Regions from separate parts of the Streptomyces sp. 4F14 genome, predicted to be linked through region 1. Evidence: riboswitches for the same ligand, from Rfam matches in the RefSeq annotation. Region 1 holds a riboswitch; each other region holds the start of a gene.
The links. Region 1 has a riboswitch for cobalamin ahead of ACLZOT_RS07920 (CbtB domain-containing protein). Riboswitches for the same ligand answer to the same signal wherever they lie in the genome.

Region 1 (4,203 bases):
CACGGCGCGGCCTGCGCGTCGGCATCGAGCAGACCGGCGCCACCCGGGAGAGCGAACTCGACGCCCTCTCCCTGTCCCGCAACCGCCTCTACGACGGCCTCCTGCTCAGCGCCGTCGGCCTCGGGCAGAGCGACGCCGAACGGCTCACCGCCGAACACCCCGTGGTCGTGCTCGGCGACCGCATCACCGGCGGACCCGTCGACCACGTCGGCATGCCGAACCAGGAGGCGTCCCGGGCGGCCGTCACCCACCTCGTCGGGCGGGGCTGCCGGCGGATAGCGCTGGTCTGCGGGGAGACGGCCGAGGTCGACACCTCCAGCCTGCGCCACGCCGGCTACCGGCAGGCCCTCACCGACGCGGGCCTGCCCTACGACCCCGGGCTGGTGCGCAAGGTCGGCCGGTTCGGGCTCGCGCAAGGAGCGCACTGCGCGCGGGACATGGTGGCGGGCGGCCTGGACTTCGACGGCGTGTTCTGCGTGACCGACACCCTCGCCATGGGCGTCCTGCGCGGCCTCGCCGACCACGGCGTCCGCGTCCCCGGCCAGGTCAAGGTCATCGGCTTCGACGACATCGCCGAGAGCGCCTACCTCGTCCCGTCCCTGTCCAGCGTCGACCCCGACCACGATGGCATGGCCGAACACGCCGTCGCCCTCCTGACCACCCGCATCGACCAGCACGAACCACCGCCCCGGTACGAGGAGTTCGTGAGCGGCTTCACGCTCGTGATCCGCGAGTCGACCGGCGGCCCGCGAGGAGACACCCGATGAACCCCGCGCCCCTCTTCCGCGACCCCGTGTACGACGGCGCCGCCGACCCGACGGCGATCTGGAACCGCGCGACCGGGGAATGGTGGCTGGTCTACACCAACCGCCGCACCACCGCCCAGGGCCCCGGCGCCGCCTGGGTCCACGGCACCGACCTCGGCGTCGCCGTCTCCGCAGACGCCGGCCGCACCTGGACCTACCGGGGCACCCTCCCCGGCCTCGACACCGAATGGGGCCGCAACACGTTCTGGGCCCCGGAGATCCTCTGGCACGACGGCCTGTACCACCTGTACGTCAGCTACATCCAGGGCGTCCCCGACTCCTGGGCCGCCCCCGCGAGCATCCGCCACTACACCAGCCCCGACCTCCTCACCTGGACCCACCACGGCCCCCTCGACCTCGACTCCGGCCGCGTCATCGACGCCTGCGTCCACCCCCTGCCCGACGGCGGCTGGCGCATGTGGTTCAAGGACGAGACCCGGTCCTCCGCCACCTGCGCCGCCGACAGCCCCGACCTGTACTCGTGGAAACCGACCGGCGTCGTCGTCGACCACCGCCCGCACGAGGGCCCCAACGTCTTCACCCTCGGCGGCTTCCACTGGATGCTCGTCGACGAATGGCGCGGCCAGGGCGTCTTCCGCTCCGACGACCTCACCACCTGGCACTACCAGGGCCTCGTCCTCGACACCCCCGGCCACCGCACCGACGACGGCAACATCGGCCACCACGCCGACGTCGTCGTCCAGGGCGACACCGCGTACGTCTTCTACTTCACCCACCCCGGCCGGCCGCCCGGCATCACCGACGACGACGGCACCCACCGCACCCGCCGCTCCTCCCTCCAGGTCGCCACGGCCACGGTCGCCGACGGCGTCCTGCACTGCGACCGGGCGCCCGTGGAGCTGAACCTCGGACCGGACCCGACCCACACGGAGGAAAGTGCCTGGTGACGCGGGGTTGGTCGGGTACACGTCACGCGGTATCGTCACCCCGACAACGACGGCAGGACGGAAGCCGGTGAGAATCCGGCACGGTCGCGCCACTGTGTGCCCCTCGCGCTCCTTGAGGCGGGGGTGAGTCAGACCCGTAGCCGTCGTACGGAGCACCACCGAGACGGGACGCGAACTCCCGAAGGAGGCCCTGCCATGGCGCAGCACGTCGCCCAGCCGACCACCGCCACCACCCCGCTCAAGCTGCCGTTGAAGGACATCGCCCCCTGGGCCGTCTTCTTCGGCGTCCTCATGCTGATCCTGCTGTACTTCGTCGGCGCCGAACAGGGCGCCCTGTCGGTCTTCTCCGGCGAAGAGGTCCACGAGTGGGTGCACGACGCCCGCCACCTGCTCGGCTTCCCCTGCCACTGACCCGAGGGACGCCGACACCCCCATGAACTCCACCACCGTACGGAACCTGCTCGTGCGGGGCATGCTCGCCGGTCTCGCGGCCGGCGTGCTCGCCCTGATCGTCGCCTACTTCCTCGGGGAACCCTCCGTCGACAAGGCGATCGGCTTCGAGGAGGCCCACTCCCACGAGCACGGCCACGAGGTCGAACTCGTCTCCCGCTCCCTCCAGTCCACCGCCGGCCTCGCGACCGGCGTCCTCGTCTACGGCGTCGCCTTCGGCGGCATCGCGGCCCTCGCGTACTGCTTCGCGCTCGGCCGCGTCGGACGCTTCAGCCCCCGGGCCACCGCGCTGCTCCTGTCCGGCGTCGCGCTGGTCGCCGTGTACGTCGTCCCCTTCCTCAAGTACCCGGCCAACCCGCCCGCCGTCGGCAACGGCGACACCATCGGGAAGCGCACCACCCTGTTCTTCCTGATGCTGGTGCTCAGCGTCCTGCTCGCGGTCGCCGCCACCCTCCTCGGCAGACGGCTCGCGCCGGGGCTCGGCAACTGGTGGGCGACGGTCGTCGCGGTGACCGCGTTCATCGCCGCGGTCGGGCTGGCGTACGCCTTCCTGCCCGTCGTCAACGAGGTGCCCGCGGACTTCCCGGCCGCCGTCCTGTGGCGGTTCCGGCTCTCCACGCTCGCCATCCAGGCCACCCTGTGGACCGGATTCGGGCTCGCCTTCGGGGAGTTGGCACACCGGCTGCTGCGGCCCGACCCCGTGGTCCGGCGGGAGACCGTCACCGTCTGACACGTGAGGGCCTCGACCGCGAGGCCCTCACGTGTTTCCGGCTTTGGCTTCGGCGAGGAGCGGAGGAACCACGTGCCCAACACACCCCGGCCCCGCCGCATCACCCTCGGCGGGCGCGAGGCGGTGGCGCTCACCGTCCCCGAGTACGAACGGTTGATCGCCAGCCGGCGGCAGGTCGGCGGGCAGAGCGCGCGGGTACGGGTGCTCGGGGAGCAAGTGAGGCGTACGGAGCGGTTGTTGGCGGAACTCGAAGCGCTGGTCGGAGGGCCGGCGCCGTGCCATCGGGCGCCGGACGACGACTGTCTGCGGTGTGCGGTCGCCGGGGTGCTGCGGAGGTATCGGGGGCAGCGGGCGTGAAAGGGGAGGTCTGGAGATGACCGCCACCGCGACGACCCCCTCGACGGATCCCGCCCAGGCCCAACGCCGGGTCCTGCGCGTCCTGGTCGCCTCCCAGATCCTGAGCGGCATGGGGCTGGCCGCCGGTGTCACCGTCGGTGCGTTGCTGGCGCAGGACATGCTGGATTCCACGCGGCTCGCGGGGCTGCCCAGCGCTCTGCTGACCGGGGGTTCCGCCCTCACCGCCGTAGCCATCCTTTGATCTTCGCAGGGAATCCCGGCGTTTACGCCGGGAGGGAATGCGATCCCTGGCCCGGAGGCGCGGAGCGTCGGAGTTCTCTGCGCTTCTGTGAGGACGGTCAGTCGGGTCGCTTCTGGTTCTCGATGTAGGCCTTGACGATCTGGATTGGCGCCGCCGCAGGAACCGGCGAAGCACGAGGGGCCCACAGGTGGACGTGCATGATCGTCTGGTTCATCGTGCCCGTGTACACCTGCCGCAGGTAGTGGGAGCTGGCGCCCTTCAAGTTGTTGACCAGCTTGGACAGGGCGACCTTCGGCGGGTAGTGCACCAACAGGTGTACGTGGTCGGCCTCGCCGTTGAACTCCCGAAGCTATGCCTCGAATCCCGCGCATACGTCGCGCATGACCTCTTCGCAGCGGGTCAGCATGTCGTCGGTGAAGACACCGCCCCGGTATTTGGTGACGAAGATCAGATGTGCGTGGAGGTTGTAGATGACGTGGCGGCCTCGGCGGATATCGGGGCTTGGTTCCCCATGTGGTGACATAGACCAAGCGTAGAATGATCAAGCGAACTCGACCGGAAGGGGTGGGCCGGATGATCCGTGCGTACAAGTTCCTCATGCGGCCCACAGTGGGCCAGGCCGCCGCGTTGACCGCGATGCTGGCCGATCACTGCTCGCTCTACAACGGGGCGTTAGAGGAACGCCGCGACGCCTATCGGCACAGCTCGAAG
Region 2 (4,203 bases), on a different contig from region 1:
ACCCGGCCCGGGCGGGGCGTGAGGGTGACGCCGTCGAGGATCAGGGTGCCGCCCGCCGTACGGCGTACCCGGTCGGCGTTCAGGCCGGTCATCGCGCGCCCTTCGTCCGGTACAGCACCGCCACGAACGCCGGGACACCGATCAGCGACGTCACGACCCCCACCGGGACCTCCTGCGGGGACAGCACCGTGCGGGCCAGCGTGTCGACCCACACCAGGAACACCGCGCCCGCCAGCGCCGTCGCCGGAAGCAGGCGCGTGTGGCCCGGGCCGGTCAGGGCGCGCGTCGCGTGCGGGAGGACCAGGCCGACGAAGCCGATCGCACCCGCCGAGCTGACCAGGGCCGCCGTCAGCAGGGCCGTCGTACACAGCAGGACCAGGCGGGTACGGGCCACGGAGACGCCCAGCGACGCCGCCGCGTCCTGCCCGAACGCGAACGCGTCCAGCGTGCGCGCCTGGCCGACGCAGACCAGCAGCGCCGCCGCCAGGATCGCCGTACCGACCGTGACGTCCGTCCAGTCCGCGCCGCTCAGCGAACCCAGCAGCCAGAACAGGATGCCCTTCGTGGTCTCCGCGTCCGCCGCCGTCATCACGATGAACGACGTCAGCGCGGAGAAGAGCTGCATCGCCGCGACCCCCGCGAGGACCACCCGGTCCGTCGTGCCGCCCAGCGTGTGGCTCAGCAGCAGGACCAGGCCGAACGACAGCACCGCGCCGATGAACGCGCCGCCCGACACGGAGACCAGGCCGCCGCCCGCGCCGAGGACGACGATGACGACCGCGCCCGTCGAGGCGCCCGAGGAGACGCCGAGGACGAAGGGGTCCGCGAGCGGGTTGCGCAGCAGCGACTGCATCACCGCGCCGCACACCGCGAGCCCGGCGCCGCACACCGCCGCGAGGAGCGTGCGCGGCAGGCGCAGGTTCCACACGATGCCGTCCCGCAGCGGGCTCAACTCCGTGTGGCCCCAGCCCAGATGGGACGCCACCGACGCCCACACGTCCGCGACCGCGATGTCCGCCGGGCCGATAGTGATCGCCAGCGCGACCGAGGCGGCGAGCACCGCGAGGCCGCCCGCGCCCAGCAGGAGACCCCGGGTCACCTGGACAGGCCGTACGTCCGCAGCGCCGCCGCGACCTTCTCGATGCCCTCGACCGTACGGATCGTCGGGTTCATGGCCTGGCCCGACAGCAGGACGTACCGCTTCCCCTTGACCGCCGTCATGTTCTTCGTGACCGGGTTCGACTCCAGGAACTCGATCTTCTTCGCGGCCGTCTCCGCCGTCTGCTGCTTGCGCGTCAGGTCGCCGATCACCAGGACCGCCGGGTCACGGTCCGCGACCGTCTCCCAACTCACCTGCGGCCATTCGTCCTTGGTGTCGTCGAAGACGTTCTTCGCGCCCAGCGTGCGGGTGATGACGCCGGGGGCCCCGCAGCAGCCCGCGAGGTAGGGGGACTGGGAGTTCGCGAACCAGTAGAGCAGGGTGACGTCCTGCGCCTTGAGGCCCGAAGTCGCCTTCTGCACACGGCCCTTGAGGTCCGCGACCAGCTTCTCGCCGCGCTCCTGCACGCCGAACAGCCGTGCCAGGTCCAGGACTTCGCCGTAGATCGCGTCGAGCGCCAGCGGCTGGGTGCGGGCGCCGTCGCCGTCACCGTCGTTGTCCTTGCCCACGCAGTCCGAGGGGGACAGGTACGTCGGTACGCCCAGCTTCTCGAACTGCTTCCTCGGGGCCACACCGCCCTTGCCGAGCGTCGACGCGAACGACGCCGCCACGAAGTCCGGCTCCGTGTCGAGGACCGTCTCCAGCGAAGGGGCGTTGTCCGCGAGGCGCTCGACCTTCGCGTTCTCCTTCTCCAGGCCCTTGGACACCGGGTCCGTCCAGGTCGCCGTGCCGACCATGCGGTCCGCGAGGCCCAGGGACAGCATGATCTCCGTCGTGCCCTGGTTCAGGGACACCGCGCGCTTGGGCGGGCTGTCGACGGTGACCTTCTGCCCGCAGTTCGTGAGGGTGACGGCGTCGGCCGCGGTCGCCTCGCTCCCGTCGGAGGACGTGCCGCACCCCGCGGCGAGGACAACGGACATGAGAGCCGGCACAGCAGGACGTGCGAGTCGCACAGAGCTTCCTTCGGCGTCGAGGGCTCGTACGCGAAGCCCGGTCGTACGGTCGCACTCCCGACCGCGGTCCCGGCCGGAAGCCGCCAGCAGGTCTTCGGACTCGGGATCGTCCAGCCGGGGCGCCTTCCCGGACACACCGTCCAGTGGCCTGCTGCCCCGCCCGTCACCCTCACCGCTGCGCGTCAGCTCCGGAGTCCCACCGGATTCCCTGACCCGTGCGCTCACCTGCACGCACGTGGGTTCGACTGGCCCTGGGAAGCTATCACACAGGGGGTTCGGGCCGTGCCCGCGCTGTGTTCCCCCACTCCCTCCCCAGCATCGCGTACACGTACTCGCTGCCCCAGCTCTCCCCGTTGACGTCGTTCTCGATCAGGTGGGCCTCCCGGCGCATGCCGAGACGCTTCCGTGGCGTAACCCCGGCCGCCGTACGCGGGGTTGAAGACCCAGCCGATCTCGGTCTGCCGGGCGTTCGCACTCCTCCCGGCTGAGTGGCGGCCGGTACAGATAGCGGGTGACCTCGTCGGGGTCGTCCGGGGTGAAGAGGCGGAGGTGGAGGCGGTCGGTGGTGAGGGAGGTCATCCGGGGAACGCAACTCCCGGTCGGTGGCCCGCGCTTGAGGATTCCTCAGGCGTTCGTGAGGGCGGCTTCGAGCGCCGGCCCCGTCATCTCGATGACGATCGCCCCCTCCCGCAGGCTCTCCGGCAGACGCGCGACATCCTCCTGCGCGCGGCACGCGACGTGACCGCCGGGCTCGACCACCACCGCACCGAGCCGCACCGCGAGTTCGGCGACGAGGCCGAACACCCCACCCGGCTGCGGGCGTTCCACCGTGATCCCGTACGCGTCGACGAAGAACTCCGCCTCGCCGCCGTCCTCCGCGCGCACCCAGTACTCCGCGTCCGACGGCTCCACCACCGCGTACGGCCCGAGAACGTCCCGTACGACGGCCGGATCGGGCGGAACGGTGCTCTCCCCGCCCTCGGCGAACCGGTAGATCGACGGACCCCAGCTCACACGTCCCCCTCGGCGGCCATGCTCCGCCGCCACCGCATCTCCCCCTCGTGCCACTCCCCGGTGGCGACGAGCCCTGCCCCCGCCGCCACGGCCGCGGACGCGGCATGCTCGGGATGAACATGCGCGACGACGGCCCGAACCGGCACCTTCCCGAGCCACCTCACCAGCCCCTTGGCCGCCTCGCCCGCGATCCCCCGCCCCTGCCACGGCGTCCCCACGACCCACGCGACCTCGGCGACGCCCCCGGGCACGACCGTCGCCTGCACGGTCCCCACCAGACACCCCTCCTCCCGCAGCCGGATCACCCAGTTCAACCACGAGACACCGGGCTCGGGACACCCCACGACCAACCGCCGGTACCGCCCCCGCAGTTCCTCCACCGTCTCCGGCGCCCCACCGATGAACACGTGCAACGCCGGATCGGCCAGCACCCCCGCCATCTCCTCGGCGTACTCGACCCGCAAAGGCACCAACTCCAGCCGCCCGGTACGAATCAACTCCGCCGAAACCCCGTTCACCTATGACGCCCCTTGTCCTGTAACTCGGTTCCCTCAACTATCCCGCGTCCTCGTACGTCGCGTCCGCCGTCCGCTCCTCGCCCAGCCAGGTCGTCAGTGCCCACCACCAGTGGAGTGTTTCCGTGTGGGCGCCTGATCCGGTGCTCAGGGAGCTGCCGGTGATCTGCTGGAGGCGGGCCAGGCGGTAGCGGATGGTGTTGGGGTGGGTGAAGAGGGCGGCGGCGGTCTGGTCGAGGCGGCGGCCCAGGTCGAGGAAGGTGAGGGCGGTCAGGGCTAGTTGGCGGTGGAAGTCGTCGGTGGGGTTCAGGGCGCCGAGGAGGCGGGTTGTTACGTGGGCGCCCAGCAAGGGTTGTTCGGAGAGGGCCAACTCCGCTGCGAGGTCGGTGAGTTCGTGGAGGCCGTGGCGGCTCTGGCGGCGGAGGAGGTCGACTGCCTTGACGCACAGGCGGTACAGCTCGGGGAGGTCGGCGAGGGGGGCGGCCGGGGCCACGACGACCAGTGCGCCGGGTTCCAGTTGGTCCGGGGTCGGGGGGAGGGGGGAGAGGGCGGCAAGTCGGCC
Region 3 (4,203 bases), on a different contig from region 1:
CGTGCGCGAGGCCGATGCCGGCGCCGATCGAGAAGTCCGCCATGTAGGCGATGCCGCCCAGCGCGGTCGTGGCCACGACCATCGGGGTCCAGCGGCGGTAACTGCGGGGCGCGAAGCGGAGGGTGTAGTCCTCCAGGGTCTCCTTGGTGGCCTGGTCGGTACTTGGCGCTGGTGCGGTGCGTACGTCTGTCTGCGGCTCGACGCTCACTACGTCTCCTTGCGGCGGGGGTGGGGACGGTTGCCCCGCGAGACGGTTTGCGGGAGCACGGAGACGGTAGGCAGGGGGTGTTACCCCTAAATACTTCCTGTATGAAGGAGATGTTTCGCCGTACGACCGAAGGGACCCGGGAATCCCGGGTCCCTTCGGTCCATGCCTCAGTACAGCTCCGCCCTCACCCTCCTCGCCGCCGTCACCAGGTTCTCCAGCGACTCCCTCGTCTCCGGCCAGCCCCGTGTCTTGAGGCCGCAGTCGGGGTTCACCCACAGGCGGTCCGCCGGGATCGCCTTCAGGCCCGCCCGGAGCAGTTCGGCCGCCTCGTCGGCGCTGGGGACGCGCGGCGAGTGGATGTCGTAGACACCCGGCCCGGCCTCCCGCGGGTAGCCGTGTGCGGCCAGTTCACGGGCCACCTGCATGTGGGAGCGGGCCGCCTCCAGGCTGATGACGTCCGCGTCGAGGTCGTCGATCGCCTGGACGACGTCGCCGAACTCGGCGTAGCACATGTGGGTGTGGATCTGGGTCCGGGGGAGTACCCCGGAGGTGGCGAGGCGGAACGACTCCGTCGCCCAGGCCAGGTACGCCGCGTGGTCGGCGCTGCGCAGCGGCAGGGTCTCCCGGAGTGCGGGTTCGTCGACCTGGATCACCGAACTCCCGGCAGATTCGAGGTCGTTGACCTCGTCGCGGAGGGCAAGTGCCACTTGGCGCGCGGTGTCCCCGAGGGGCTGGTCGTCCCGTACGAACGACCACGCGAGCATCGTCACCGGCCCCGTCAGCATGCCCTTGACCGGGCGGGCGGTGAGGGACTGGGCGTACGAGGTCCAGCGGACCGTCATCGGCTCGGGCCGGGAGATGTCCCCGGCGAGGATCGGGGGCCGGACGTACCGGGTGCCGTAGGACTGGACCCAGCCGTGCTGGGTGGCGAGGTAGCCGGTGAGCTGTTCGGCGAAGTACTGGACCATGTCGTTGCGTTCGGGCTCGCCGTGCACCAGGACGTCGAGACCCGCCTTCTCCTGGAAGGCGATCACCTCCCGGATCTCGGCGGCCATCCGGTCCTCGTACCGGGCGGCCCCGATCCGCCCCGCCCTCAAGTCCGCCCGGGCGGACCGCAGTTCGCCGGTCTGCGGGAACGAGCCGATCGTGGTCGTCGGCAGCAGGGGCAGCCCGAGATGGGCGCGCTGCGCCAAGGCCCGTTCGGGGTACGGCTGTTCGCGGCGCGCGTCGGCCTCGGTGACCGCCGCGACGCGGGCCCGCACCGCGGGGTCGCGGGTGATCGGCGAGCCCGCGCGGGAGGCCAGGTCGGCGTGGTTGGCGGCGAGTTCGGCGGCGATGGCGCCGGTGCCCCGGGCGAGTCCGCGGGCCAGGGTGACGACCTCGGCGGTCTTCTGCCGGGCGAAGGCGAGCCAGCGCAGGATCTGCGGGTCGACGTCGCGTTCGAGGGCGGTGTCGAGGGGGACGTGCAGGAGGGAGCAGGAGGCGGCGACGTCGACGCGGTCGGCGAGTCCGAGGAGGGTGCCGAGGACGGTGAGGGACGCGGAGAGGTCGTTGACCCAGATGTTGCGGCCGTCGACGATGCCCGCGACGAGCCGCTTGCCGGGCAGTCCGCCCACGGAGGCGAGGTCCTCCAGGGTGCCGGGCCGCGTGAAGTCGAGGGCGAGCCCCTCGACGGGGGCCTTGGCCAGCACCGGCAGGGCCTCGCCGGGCCGGTCGAAGTAGGTCGCGACCAGCAGTTTCGGCCGGTCCCCGAGGGCGCCGAGGTCCCGGTAGGCGCGGGCGGCGGCGTTCAGCTCGGCCGGGGTGCGGTCCTGGACGAGGGCCGGCTCGTCGAGCTGTACCCACCCGGCGCCGGCCGCGCGCAGCTCGGCGAGGATCCGGGCGTACACCGGGAGGAGCCGGTCGAGGAGGGTGAGCGGCTCGAAGGCGGGGTCGACGCCGGGGGCGGGCTTGGCCAGCAGCAGGTAGGTGACCGGGCCGAGGAGCACCGGGCGGGCGGTGAGACCGAGAGCGAGGGCTTCCCTCAACTCGGCGACCTGCCGGGCGGGTTCGGCACGGAAGACCGTGTCCGGGCCCAACTCGGGGACCAGGTAGTGGTAGTTGGTGTCGAACCACTTCGTCATCTCCAGCGGCGGCGCGTCCTGCGTGCCGCGGGCCATGGCGAAGTAGCGGTCCAAGGGGTCTTCGACTGCCGCGTGGCGTACGGGGATCGCGCCGACCATGACGCTGGTGTCGAGGACATGGTCGTAGAGCGAGAAGCCCCCGGTCGGGACCTCGTCGAGGCCGGTTTCGGCGAGCTGCCGCCAGGTGGCGGCGCGCAGGTCGGCGGCGGTGGCGTGGAGGGCGTCGGCGGTGACGCGGCCCTTCCAGTAGCCCTCGACCGCCTTCTTCAGCTCCCGGTTCTCACCCTGGCGGGGGTAGCCGTACAGGGTTGCCGCGGCTGCGGACTTCGGTGTCACGGAGATCTCCTTCACGAGACGATTCCCTGAGGTCCCGGCGACGGGACGAGGGCGTGAAGGAGCGGACGACCGGACGGCAGCGCCGTACGGCCTTCTGTGCGCCGACCCACCCGCGAGGTCACCGGAACTCCGCACGCGAACACATCGCGTACGGGCAGTCGGCAGGTCTTCGGACTCGCGGGCACGCCTCCGGAGGAGGCACCTAGTGGCCGTCGCTTCCCAGGTCCGTGCGGACCCAGTGCGTATGACGGCGGTCGTTCCCGCTCACCGCTGCGGGGCAGTCCCGGATTCCCACCGGGTTCCCTCTTGCGACGCGGCCCGTCTGGCTGACGGGGCGAACCGGCTGCGGTGATCAGCGTACGGGGTGAAGCCGCTGTTGGGGGAGGTCGTTCGGGAAACCGGCTGGTATGTGACGGCGGTCTCTTTATCGAAACGGTTGAGTTTCGCTAGCCGGGTGTGTAGCGTTCCTGGAGTACGAAACCGTTTCGTTCGCGAGACGCCCGATCATCTCATCGGAGCAGGCCCCTATGTCACAGACCACCGAGACGCCGGACACGACGTCACTCACCAAGACAGCCGAGGAACCCGCGTCCCGTCACCGCTGGTGGGTCCTCGCGATGATCGGCATAGCCCAGCTGATGGTCACGCTGGACGCGACCATCGTGAACATCGCGATGCCGTCCGCCCAGGCCGACCTGGGCTTCTCCGACGGCGACCGCACCTGGATCGTCACCGCCTACTCCCTGGCCTTCGGCAGCCTCCTGCTGCTCGGCGGCCGGATCGCCGACCTCTTCGGCCGCAAGGTCGCCTTCCTGGTCGGCGTCGGCGGCTTCGCGGCGGCCTCCGCGCTGGCCGGCGCCGCCCAGAGCTTCGAGGTCCTCGTCGCCGGCCGCACCCTCCAGGGCGTCTTCGGCGCGCTGCTCGCACCGGCCGCGCTCTCCCTGCTGACCACGACGTTCACCGACGCCAAGGAACGCGCCCGCGCCTTCGGCATCTACGGCGCCATCGCCGGCTCCGGCGCGGCCGTCGGCCTGCTGCTCGGCGGGGTCCTCACCGAGTACCTCGACTGGCGCTGGACCCTCTACGTCAACCTCGCCCTCGCCGTGATCCCCCTGGTCGGCGGCTGGATCCTGCTCAAGCGCACCGCCCGCGAACCCGGCGCGAAGCTCGACATCCCCGGCACGATCCTCGTCACCACCGGCCTCTTCTCCGTCGTCTACGGCTTCTCGATGGCCGAGTCCCACGACTGGTCCTCGCCGCGCTCCTGGGGCTTCCTGACCATCGGCGCCGTCCTGCTCGCCGCGTTCACCTGGTGGCAGACCAAGGCGTCCCACCCGCTGCTCCCGCTGCGCGTCCTGCTCGACCGCGACCGCGGCGCCTCCTTCACCGTCATGCTGATCTCCAGCGCGGGCATGTTCGGCGTCTTCCTCTTCCTGACCTACTACCTCCAGCTCAGCCTGGGCTTCTCCGCCGTCAAGACCGGGCTCGCGTTCCTGCCGATGGTCGGCGCGCTGATGATCTCGGCGACCGTCGCGA
Region 4 (4,203 bases), on a different contig from region 1:
CCCTTGTATCCGCCGGGGTGGTCGGTGGTCTCCGTCGTGACGGGGTAGACCAGCGGCTCCTCGACGTGGTCGGCACGGAGGTGCTTGGCCGCGATCGAGCGCGCGATGGACCGGCCGTGCCGTGCGCTGTGGTAGGCGACCACATCGGCCTCGGCGATGACCTCGACGGCCCGCACGGTCATCAACGACGGGTCGCCGGGGCCGAGTCCGACGCCGTACAGCTTCCCGCTCACTCTTCCTCGCTCGCGATCGCGTTGAGCGCGGCGGCGGCGATGGCACTGCCACCGCGCCGGCCGCGCACCACCAGGTACTCCAGGCCGGAGGGGTGGGCGGCGAGCGCGTCCTTGGACTCGGCGGCGCCCACGAAACCCACGGGGACGCCGATGACGGCGGCCGGGCGGGGCGCCCCCTCCTCGATCATCTCCAGCAGCCGGAACAGCGCGGTCGGCGCGTTCCCGACGGCGACGACCGCACCCTCCAGCCGGTCCCGCCACAGTTCGAGGGCGGCGGCACTGCGCGTGGTGCCCAGCTTCGCGGCGAGCGCGGGGACGGCCGGGTCGGAGAGCGTGCACAGCACGTCGTTGGCGGCGGGAAGCCGCTTGCGCGTCACGCCGCTGGCCACCATCTGGACGTCGGTGAAGATCGGCGCCCCCGCGCGCAGGGCCTCGCGGGCGCGCGCCACCACGTCCGGCGTGTACGCCAGGTCCCGGACGAGGTCGGTCATCCCGCAGGCGTGGATCATCCGGACCGCGACCTGGGAGACGTCGGCGGGCAGCCCCGCGAGGTCCGCCTCCGCGCGGATGGTGGCGAACGACTGGCGGTAGATCGCCGCGCCGTCCTTCTCGTACTCGAACACCGTGCTCCTACGGGTCATGCGTGACGGGCCGCCGCCACATCGGCGGCGAGGGTGGACAGGGAGGACGGCGTCCCGGCGATCCGGTAGCCGCCGCCGGGGACGGCGAGGACATCGACGTGGTCGCCGCTCGGCCGGCCGCAGCGGCGCTCGCAGCCGGACCAGTGCACGGGGAGCCCGCCGCCGGTCGCCAGACAGGCCGCGGCGTCGGTACGGACGTCCGCGTGCGCCTTCGCGCAGCCGGGCCGGCCGATGCAGGCGCCGACGCCGGACCAGGGGGAGCCGGGGCCGGTGACCAGGCCCACGGCGTCGAGGCCGGTGAGCCGGCCGACCGGGACCGACGGGAGGACGACCCCGCGCCAGGGCGTCAGCCGCAGTTCGCCGGACGCGGTGTCCGTGAGGGCGTCCCACTGTGTGGCGGTGAGCCGGCCCATCGGCGCGAGGACGGACAGGCTCGCCGTGCCGTCCGGTGCGCGGACCACGCCGAGTTCCGGTGCACCGGACCGAGGCCACGCGGGACGCGCCACCTCACCCAGGCGCAGGATCAACTCCTCACCTCTGCCGGGGAGTTCGGACACCCGCCAGACCCGTCCGCCGCTCACCTCGACGAAGGCCTCGGCCACGCCCACCGCGACCCGCGCGGCGTCCCCGGCCGGCACGGACACGGCGTCCGGCGACGCCCCGACCCGCACCCACGCGGTCCCGTCCGGCGCGGCCAGCACGGTCACGTCGGCGCCGAGCGCCGCCACGTCCCCGCGCCCGTCGTCCAGCGCGAACAGGAACCGCCCGGACAGCCCGGCCGCCGTGGGGCTCGCGCACAGCAGCGCGTCCACCTCCCGCAGCCACGGCCGTACCTCGGCGAGGCCGCGTCCGTCGAGGCCGGACAGCGGGGAGGCGACGACGTTGCGGACGCGTTCGTGCGGCCACGACGGCAGCAGCCCGGCGGTCTCCAGACGGTCCGCCAGCTCGCCGCCGCCATCGGGGGCGAGGCCACGGAGCTGAACGTTTCCGCGCGAGGTCAAGTGCAGCTCGCCGTCGCCGAGTTCGCGCGCGGCGAGGCCGAGGGTCCGGGCCTGGCCGGTGGTCAGGACCCCGCCGGGAATCCGGACGCGGGCGAGCGCGCCATCGTCCGCCGCGTGCAGGCGCAGCGCACCGGGACAGGCGTCGCCGCGGCCCCGGGAGACCGCTGTGGCCTGGGACGACGGACGGAAGGTTGGCGTGGGCACGGCCGTGAGCATACCGACCATCACACCGGCCTGTATGCCCCGCCCTCTTCCCTCGACCCTTACTATGCCTCTCGGTGGATCATGAGGGTCCGCCACCGCCCGAGGGAGGAAGCCGGTGCGAGTCCGGCACGGTCCCGCCACTGTGAACCCGGCCACCGGGTCAGTCAGGAACTCCCGCCGTCCAGTTCGCACCCGGGGCGTGGACACCCCGAGGAAGGCAGACGCCGCATGATCCTGCTCCTGTCGACGTCCGACACCGACCTGCTCAGCGCCCGCGCCGCAGGCGGCCCGGTCCCCTACCGGTACGCCAACCCCGCCCGCCTCCCCCTCGACGACCTGCCCGCGCTCCTCGACGGCGCCGACCTCGTCGTCGTCCGTCTCCTCGGCGGGCTGCGCGCCTGGCAGGACGGCCTCGACCTGCTCCTCGCCGACGGCCGCCCGGTCGTCGTCCTCACCGGCGAACAGGCCCCCGACGCCCAGCTGATGGCCGCCTCCACGATCCCCGTCGGCATCGCCGCCGAGGCGCACGCCTACCTCGCGCACGGCGGCCCCGCCAACCTGGAGCAGCTCGCCCGGTTCCTGTCCGACACGGTCCTGCTGACCGGCCACGGCTTCGACTCCCCGGCGCCCGCGCCGAGCTGGGGACCGCTGGAACGCGAGCCCCGCACGGCCGAGGGCCCGACGGTCGCCGTGCTCTACTACCGCGCCCACCACATGAGCGGCAACACCGGCTTCGTGCACGCCCTGTGCGACGCGGTCGAGGAGGCGGGTGCCCGCGCGCTGCCGCTGTACGTCGCCTCGCTGCGGTCCCCGGAACCCGAGCTGATCTCCGTCCTCGGCGCCGCCGACGCCATCGTCACGACCGTCCTCGCGGCCGGCGGCACCCGCCCCGCCGAGGCGTCCGCGGGCGGCGACGACGAGTCCTGGGACGCGGGCGCGCTCACCTCCCTCGACGTACCGATCCTCCAGGCCCTGTGCCTCACCGGCTCGCGCGCCGCCTGGGAGGAGAACGACGAGGGCGTCTCCCCGCTCGACGCGGCCAGCCAGATCGCCGTACCCGAGTTCGACGGCCGCCTGATCACCGTCCCGTTCTCCTTCAAGGAGATCGACGCCGACGGCCTGCCCGCGTACGTCGCCGACCCCGAGCGCGCGGCCCGCGTCGCCGGGATCGCCGTACGGCACGCTCTGTTGAAGCACATCCCGGCCGCCGGGAAGCGGGTCGCGCTGGTGCTGTCGGCGTACCCGACCAAGCACTCCCGCATCGGCAACGCGGTCGGCCTCGACACCCCGGCCAGCGCGATCGCGCTGCTGCGCAGGCTGCGGGCGGAGGGGTACGTCTTCGACGACGTCCCCGGCATGGCCTCCGGTGACGGGGACGAGCTGATCCGGGCGCTCATCGAGGCGGGCGGGCACGACCAGGACTGGCTGACCGAGGAGCAGCTCGCGCGCAACCCGGTGCGGATCCCGGCGGCCGACTACCGGCGCTGGTTCGCCTCGCTGCCGGGGGAGTTGAGGGCGGCGGTCGAGGAGAAGTGGGGGCCGGCGCCGGGGGAGATGTTCGTCGACCGCAGCGCCAACCCGGAAGGCGACATCGTCCTCGCGGCGCTGCGCTTCGGGAACCTCCTGGTCCTCATCCAGCCGCCGCGCGGCTTCGGCGAGAACCCCATCGCGATCTACCACGACCCCGATCTCCCGCCCTCCCACCACTACCTGGCCGCCTACCGCTGGATCGCCGCCGCCCAGGACGACGGCGGTTTCGGCGCCGACGCGATGATCCACCTCGGCAAGCACGGCAACCTGGAGTGGCTCCCCGGCAAGAACGCGGGCCTGTCCGCCGCCTGCGGCCCCGACGCCGCGCTCGGCGACCTCCCGCTGATCTACCCCTTCCTCGTCAACGACCCCGGCGAGGGCACCCAGGCCAAACGCCGCGTCCACGCCACCCTCGTCGACCACCTCGTCCCGCCGATGGCCCGCGCCGACTCCTACGGCGACATCGCGCGCCTGGAACAACTCCTCGACGAACACGCCCAGATCGCCGCCATGGACCCGGCGAAGCTCCCCGCGATCCGCGCCCAGATCTGGACCCTCATCCAGGCCGCCCGCCTCGACCACGACCTCGGCCTC

Region 2: it holds a riboswitch for cobalamin, as region 1 does, so the genes downstream of both, ACLZOT_RS23340 (ABC transporter substrate-binding protein) here and ACLZOT_RS07920 (CbtB domain-containing protein) in region 1, are expected to answer to the same signal.
Region 3: it holds a riboswitch for cobalamin, as region 1 does, so the genes downstream of both, metE (5-methyltetrahydropteroyltriglutamate--homocysteine S-methyltransferase) here and ACLZOT_RS07920 (CbtB domain-containing protein) in region 1, are expected to answer to the same signal.
Region 4: it holds a riboswitch for cobalamin, as region 1 does, so the genes downstream of both, cobN (cobaltochelatase subunit CobN) here and ACLZOT_RS07920 (CbtB domain-containing protein) in region 1, are expected to answer to the same signal.

The regions. Positions count from the first base shown of each region.
Region 1 covers NZ_JBLRVY010000004.1:189,862-194,064, reverse strand. The annotation lists gene ACLZOT_RS07930 (LacI family DNA-binding transcriptional regulator) at 1-767, shown strand, start outside; gene ACLZOT_RS07925 (glycosyl hydrolase) at 764-1,714, shown strand; cobalamin riboswitch at 1,725-1,874, shown strand; gene ACLZOT_RS07920 (CbtB domain-containing protein) at 1,910-2,125, shown strand; gene ACLZOT_RS07915 (CbtA family protein) at 2,148-2,894, shown strand; gene ACLZOT_RS07910 (hypothetical protein) at 2,967-3,251, shown strand; partial or broken gene ACLZOT_RS07905 (MFS transporter) at 3,268-3,486, shown strand; partial or broken gene tnpA (IS200/IS605 family transposase) at 3,590-4,015, opposite strand; partial or broken gene ACLZOT_RS07895 (RNA-guided endonuclease InsQ/TnpB family protein) at 4,066-4,203, shown strand, end outside.
Region 2 covers NZ_JBLRVY010000013.1:85,061-89,263, reverse strand. The annotation lists gene ACLZOT_RS23350 (ABC transporter ATP-binding protein) at 1-92, opposite strand, end outside; gene ACLZOT_RS23345 (FecCD family ABC transporter permease) at 89-1,099, opposite strand; gene ACLZOT_RS23340 (ABC transporter substrate-binding protein) at 1,096-2,079, opposite strand; cobalamin riboswitch at 2,180-2,377, opposite strand; gene ACLZOT_RS23335 (hypothetical protein) at 2,375-2,503, opposite strand; gene ACLZOT_RS23330 (hypothetical protein) at 2,737-3,126, opposite strand; gene ACLZOT_RS23325 (GNAT family N-acetyltransferase) at 3,123-3,644, opposite strand; gene ACLZOT_RS23320 (PucR family transcriptional regulator) at 3,682-4,203, opposite strand, start outside.
Region 3 covers NZ_JBLRVY010000013.1:197,320-201,522, reverse strand. The annotation lists gene ACLZOT_RS23800 (purine-cytosine permease family protein) at 1-208, opposite strand, end outside; gene metE (5-methyltetrahydropteroyltriglutamate--homocysteine S-methyltransferase) at 376-2,667, opposite strand; cobalamin riboswitch at 2,810-3,026, opposite strand; gene ACLZOT_RS23790 (MFS transporter) at 3,195-4,203, shown strand, end outside.
Region 4 covers NZ_JBLRVY010000001.1:486,033-490,235, forward strand. The annotation lists gene ACLZOT_RS01980 (precorrin-2 C(20)-methyltransferase) at 1-233, opposite strand, end outside; gene ACLZOT_RS01985 (precorrin-8X methylmutase) at 230-874, opposite strand; gene cobG (precorrin-3B synthase) at 871-2,091, opposite strand; cobalamin riboswitch at 2,137-2,274, shown strand; gene cobN (cobaltochelatase subunit CobN) at 2,308-4,203, shown strand, end outside.